Regions from separate parts of the Terrabacter sp. FW104-15G4B genome, predicted to be linked through region 1. Evidence: riboswitches for the same ligand, from Rfam matches in the RefSeq annotation. Region 1 holds a riboswitch; the other holds the start of a gene.

Evidence for each region. A riboswitch is a leader RNA that binds a small molecule or an ion and turns the genes downstream of it on or off. The one in region 1 is predicted to bind S-adenosylmethionine.
Region 2: another riboswitch for S-adenosylmethionine. It lies ahead of metX (homoserine O-acetyltransferase MetX); the one in region 1 lies ahead of AC3WRT_RS13320 (aminotransferase class V-fold PLP-dependent enzyme).

What each region holds. Positions count from the first base shown of each region.
Region 1 covers NZ_JBYTCI010000016.1:2,646-5,844, reverse strand. The annotation lists gene AC3WRT_RS13325 (FtsK/SpoIIIE family DNA translocase) at 1-1,208, opposite strand, end outside; SAM riboswitch class IV at 1,385-1,510, shown strand; gene AC3WRT_RS13320 (aminotransferase class V-fold PLP-dependent enzyme) at 1,641-2,975, shown strand; gene AC3WRT_RS13315 (endonuclease/exonuclease/phosphatase family protein) at 3,036-3,199, opposite strand, start outside.
Region 2 covers NZ_JBYTCI010000026.1:43,777-46,975, reverse strand. The annotation lists gene metX (homoserine O-acetyltransferase MetX) at 1-1,166, opposite strand, end outside; SAM riboswitch class IV at 1,182-1,298, opposite strand; gene AC3WRT_RS16935 (DUF4192 domain-containing protein) at 1,358-2,785, opposite strand; gene AC3WRT_RS16930 (YkvA family protein) at 2,927-3,199, opposite strand, start outside.

The DNA.
Region 1 (3,199 bases):
TTGTGCGGCGCACCCGGGGTCAGCATGGAGTGGTCGGGCAGGCGGTAGGTGATGTCCCCACCGAGGCTCAGCTGCTCCACGCGGGCCGGGAGCTCGGACATCGGCGGCGGGATGAGCTCGGCCTTGGGCCCCACCCTGCTGGTGTCGGGCGCCCCGAGCGTCTTGGGGTCGGTGGCGTCGATGACCTTCTCGCCGCCCTTCTCGCCGCCGGGGCGGGGAGCCAGCAGGCCGGGAGGCGTCGGGCGCTTCTCGCCGGGACGCGGCCTCGTGGAGCCCTCGTCCTCGAGGGCCTTCTGGGCGGCTTGGCGGAAGGCCTCGTCTCCGTCGCGGTCGGCCAGGTCGACCGGCTTGCGGCGGGCCCGCTTCACCGCGGCGGCCGGTGCGTCGTCGGTCTCGTCGGAGTCGTCGAACTCGTCGTCGTCGTGGTCGTGGTGGATGACGAGGGCGCGCAGCTGGTGCATCCGGGTCGGGATCATGCTGACCGGCGTGGCCGTGATCACGAGCAGGCCGAAGAGGCCCAGGAGGATGAGCAGGACGAGCGCGCCGTAGGTCGAGACGGCAGCCGCCAGCGGGCTGGAGGCGAGGAAGCCGATGATTCCGCCGGCGGCGCGCATGCCGTCGGCCCCGTCCGGAGGGTTCGGGATGCCGTCGGCCAAGTGCGAGAGCCCGCACGCGGCGAAGGTCAGGGCGATGGTGCCGACGACGATGCGGTTGGTGGCGGCCTCGTCCTGCGGCGCGCGCAGCATGCGCAGGCCCACGGCGAGCAACACCAGCGGCACGGCGTACGCGACGCGCCCGAAGGTGCCGGCGAAGACGGCGTGGACGATCTGTCCGAAGGTGCCGGAGACGCCCCACCACTCACGGGCCGCCACGACGACCGCGAGAGCGATCAGCGTGAAGCCGATGCCGTCCCTGCGGTGCTCGGGCTCGAGGTCGGCCGCGCTGTGGCCGACCCGGCGCACCGCTCCCCCAGCCAGGTGCGACACGCCCATCCAGGTGTTGCGGACCGCGCCCAGCGGGAAGGGCAGTCCCCCGCCCTTGGCCTTCGACGGCGTCTTGGGCGCCGGCTTCCGGGTGGCCGGCTTGCGCTGCGCGGGCCGCGTCGACCGGGCTGCCGGCGGGCGCGACGACGCGCCGCTCGAGCCGCCCTTGGCGCGCGTGGCCGCGGCGGTGCTCGATCGCTGGCTGCTGGAGGGTCGTGACGCCATGCTGGCACCGTACGCCAACGCCCCGCTGAACTCACGCGTCACACGCGCACCAGGACGGATCGCGCAGGCCGGTCGACGAGGCAGCGGCGCGGCGCCTCCCGCGGCCGTCTCAGATCGCGACACCCGAGTACCGAGAGGTGGACAGGGAACGACGCGCCGCTCTATCGTCCTTCGCAGGTCATGAGTGCCAGTGACAAGCCCCGGCTCGCTGGCCAGCAACCCTCCTCCGCGGTGGGGTGCTCCGGGTGACGACCAGGCCACCCTCGGTCCGTTCGTGAGATCGAGGTCGGCAAGCGCGGACCCGCACCGGGTGGGTCCCATGACCCCAGGAGCACTCCCATGTCGGTCCTCTCCTCGACCCGTCCCTCAGTCAATCCCGTCCACCCCTCTCACGGTGCCGCCTCCGGTTGTGGCGGCTCTCCGGCTCCGGCCGTGCGCACCCGCGCCCTGCACGTCGTGCCCGAGGCACGCGCGCTGCCCACCGTCGTCGGTGCGGGACTGCGCGTGCCGACGCTCCGCGGCGACACGGCATACGCCAACCTCGACCACGCGGCCTCGACGCCGGCACTCGAGACGGTGAAGGCTGCGGTGGACCGGGCGCTGGAGACCTACTCCTCGGTGCACCGCGGCGCCGGCTTCGCCTCGCGCCTGACCAGTGCGTGGTACGAGCAGGCCCGGGCCGAGGTTGCGGCGTTCGTCGGGGCCCGCGAGGGCGACTCGGTGATCTTCACCCGCACGACGACCGACTCGTGGGCGCTGCTGAGCAAGGCGCTGCCGAGCCGCACGACGGTCTTCGTCTTCGGCTCCGAGCACCACTCGACGCTGCTGCCGTGGGGGGGCTTCCGCACGGTCCGGTTGCCCGTCCCGCAGACCGTGGAGGACGCGCACGCACTGCTCGAGGAAGCCCTCGCCGACCACCCCTCGCGCCACCGCCTCGTCGTCGTCGCGGCCGCCTCCAACGTGACGGGAGAGGTGTGGCCGGTCGAGCGCTTCGCCGCGCTGGCGCACGCCCACGGCGCCCGCGTCGCCGTCGACGCCGCGCAGCTCTCGGCGCACCGCCGCATCGACCTCGCCGCGTGGGACGCCGACTACGTCGCCTTCTCGGGGCACAAGACGTACGCCCCCTACGGCGCCGGCGTGCTCGCCGGTCGCTCCGACTGGCTCGACGCCGGGAACCCCTACCTGCTCGGCGGCGGGGCCACCCGCTCGGTCACCGAGGACGGCACGACTTGGGCCACCGGACCCGCGCGCCACGAGGGGGGCAGCCCCAACGTGATCGGCGCGATCGCCCTCGCCGCGGCCTGCGCCACCATCAGCCGCCACCGGGAGGCCATCGAGGAGCACGAGGCGCGCCTGCTCGAGCGCCTGCGATCCGGCCTCGAGGACGTCGCCAGTGTCGAGGTGCTGTCGATCTTCGGTGACGACAGCGACCGCGTCGGGGTGGTCGCCTTCACCGTCGAGGGCTGGGACTCCGCGCTCGTGTCGCAGGTGCTCTCCGTCGAGCACGGCATCGGCGTGCGCGACGGCAAGTTCTGCGCCCACCTGCTCGTGGACGAGCTGCTCGAGGACCCGTGGGGCGAGCGGCCCACCACAGCCGTGCGCGCCAGCATCGGGCTCGGCAGCACCCTCCAGGGCGTCGAGCGCCTCGTCACCGCTGTCGCCGGGCTCGTGGAGCACGGCACCGAGGCGACGTGGACCCTGACCGAGGCCGGGTGGGCCGTCGAGGGTGCGGACCCGCGCGACGTGGAGGTCGAGCGTCCCTGGTGACGGCCCGGCGCGGGCGCGGGTGCGCCCACCGCCCTCAGCGCCCTCAGCGCCTCAAGGCGCTCAGCGCACCGGCAGGGCGTAGCTCGCCCAGACGGCGGCGTGGTCCGCACGGTTGTACGCGACTTGGCCTGCTGCCACGACCGTCAGCCCTCGGCTGAGCACGTGGTCCAGCTGCACGTAGGCCGGCAACGCGCGGCCTGAGAAGGGCCAGGTGCGCACCCACC
Region 2 (3,199 bases), on a different contig from region 1:
GTGATGTGCGCGCGAGTCGAGGAAGGCAGGGCCGCGTGCAGCTCGTCCGACAGCCGTGGGGGGTAGAGCCGGTCGGTGTCGACGGAGACGACCGTGCAGTCCGCGGTGACGCGGGAGAGCGCCGCCCGCAGCCCGCCGCGGTCGCGGCCGACGTCGTGGGAGTTCATCGCCTCGGTCAGCACGACGTAGGAGTTGGCGTCGAAGCGCCGCGACAGCTTCGACGCGTGGTGGTCGAGGTAGGACTCGACGGCGAAACGGCCGCGGTCGCCCGCCCGCAACGGGTCCTCGCTCCGCTGTGGCTGGCGCCCGAACCGCCCGTCGAGCTCGGCCTCCGTGCGGTAGGTGATGTGGGCGATCCGGCGCGCAAGGCCGAGACCGGTGTCGGGCCGCCGGTCGCTCGCGTAGTAGTCGCCCCCAGCGAAGTCAGGGTCGCTGCGGATCGCCAGCAGCTGCGGCTGGCACCAGGCGATCTGGTCGGCAGTGGCGTAGGCCGTCGAGGCGAGCACGATGCAACGGTCGACGTCGTCCGGGTGGGTCACGGCCCACTCGAGGGCTCGCATGCCGCCCATGGAGCCGCCGACGACGGCGGCCACTCGCCGGATGCCCAGCCGGTCGAGGAGCAGCCGCTCGGCAGCCACTTGGTCTCGCACCGTGACGTAGGGGAACCGGCTCCCCCACGGGCGGCCGTCCGGCGCCGTGCTGGAGGGACCTGTGCTGCCCTGGCACCCACCGAGCACGTTGGAGGCGATGACGAACCACTGGTCCGGGTCGACGGGAGCGCCGGCACCGATGAGTGAGTTCCACCAGCCCGGGGAGGCATGTCCCTCCCCTGCCTCGCCGACCACGTGGCTGTCGCCGGTCAGCGCGTGCTCCACGAGGATGACGTTGTCGCGAGCCTCGTTGAGCCGGCCCCAGGTCTCGTAGGCGATGCGGGCCCCCGGCAGGGTGCCACCGCGCTCGAGCTCGAGGTCACCGACGGCCGCGAACTGCCGGCGGCCGACGGGGCCACCTTCACGCCAGGCGCCGTCCGGTAGCACCTGCCGGGGAGGCTCGTGCCCCACACCCGGGTGGACGGCCGACGTCGTGTCGCCGTCGGCCCGGGCAGCGCCAGCGGTCGCGAGGCGCGCGGGACGGCGCGTGCCGTGCTTCCGATGGATGACAGTCATGGGGGTGCTCCTCCACACTCGCGCTTGCACACACCCGGGATCTGGGTGTGGCCGGGTCCTCACCCGGGGCACCCCACCGCGAAGGAGGGTTGCCGACCAGCGAGCCGGGGCTTGTCACTGGTGCTCATGACCTGCCCCAACCATACGCGAGGGCTCACAGAGAGCGGGTCCGGCGGTCCACGACATGGACGTCAGGCACACCGCGGCGGTCGCATCCCGACGTCGAGGGAGTCACGGACCACCCGGCCGAGCTGGGAGTCGGGATCGAGCTCGAGGGCGCGATCGGCCGCGACCCCGGCCCTGGCCCCGTCGCCACTCCACCATGCGACGGCGGCCACGACGGAGAGCAGGGGCGCCGCATGGTCGGCCGGGGTCAACCGGCACACCTGCTCAAGTCGCGAGAGCACCAGACGCGGCGTCGCCGCCTTCTCCCAGTCACTCCAGCGCTCACCGTCCCCAGCCGGCGTCGGAGAGATCGCCTGTCCCGGACCCCCACCGTGGTCGTCATCCGTGTCCTCGCGTGCGCCTCGGCCACCGATCCCGGAGGCGTCGCGGTCCAGCAGGTTGTACAGGGCACGCAGCTCCTCGACGTCGGCGTCCGGCAGTCGTGCCCCGACCTCGGTGCCGCTGAGGGGACTCTCGTCATCCGGCCTCTTAGGTCCGCTTCCGGCCCTGGACCGGCCCGCATCCTGTGCATGACCGTGCTGGTCCTGCTCGGTCCTGAGCCGCAGCCCGCGACCGAGCAGGAGCTCGAGCATGACGACGACCTCGTCCGCCACGTCAGCGGGATCGACCATCCCCGGGCACAACCACCCGAGGAGAGCGTCGCGCACCCGCAGGTCACGCAGGGGGCCGACCAGCGAGGGCAGCCAGTGCTCGATGCCGTAGCCCTCGACCTCTCCGTGGAGCACCCCTCCCCAGGCGACGAGGGCGTCGTTGACCAGGAACTGCCGCGCGCTGGGGTCACCGCCGTCGAGGACCCCGAGCTCCACCTTCGGCGCGCGGCCGAGCCTGCGGGGGCATCGGCGACCGGTCGGCTGGTCGTGCTCACCGGACACCGACCCCCCGGCCGCCTCGTACCGGCGCTGCCAGTCCGCGATCGCGGCGAGGGCGAGGTCGTGGCGCGGCCCGGACGGCGCCAGCGGCTCGACCACTCTCGCGAGCTCCTCGCGGTCGGCCAGCACCGCGTGCCCGAGCGCGACGTAGCTGGCGACCGCCGGCACATCAGCCTGCTCCGGCAGCAGCCGACCCTCCTCGGGACAGCAGTCACAGCCCACCGACCACCAACGCCCGTCACGCACGACGAGGCGCTCGCGGACCACCACCCGCTCGGACTCCGCTCCTGATGCGAGGGCCTCGATCAGCGCCAGCGACTCGTCGCGGTCGTCCTCGAAGCCGACGAGCGCCACCGAGGACGGGTCGCCCTGGAGCAGGGTCGGCAGGATGCCGGCCGCAGCCTCGACGGCGAGGTCTGCGTCGACGAGGTCCAGCCTCGCCACCAAGCCCAGGCGCCTGCCGTGGAAGCACACGACCACGACGCTGCGCGCCGGCTGAAAGCCCAGGTGGAAGGGGATGATGGTCAGCAGGTCGGCTGGCCCGGACAAGGAGATCTTCGGCATGTTCCGAGCCTCAGGGTCGGGGACGCCGGCCGGCAGACCCCAGCCCGCGCCTGTGGACCGCCGCTGCCCGTCGCGAAGGGGTGTGGACGACGAATGGCGACAACCGCGCCGCCCGGGATCACCCCACAGGCGGAGCGCCGGTCAGCGCTCCAGACGCTTGCGCACCGACTCCAGGACGTAGTCGGTCGCCGCCTGGCGCATGCCCTCTGGCAGCTTCACGCGGTCGGCGCGGCCGCCGCCCGTCCCGGCACCCGTCGCGGCACCCGTCGCGGCACGCGTCGCGGCGCCCGGGCCGGCGCCCGTGATCCGGATGACGCGCTCGAGGATGCGGCCGGGTGCCGCCGCCCCGGTCGCGTCCCGGTCGCGGCGCAGCGCATCGTCGCCGCCACCAGCCCCAGCCCCTGACCCCGGGGC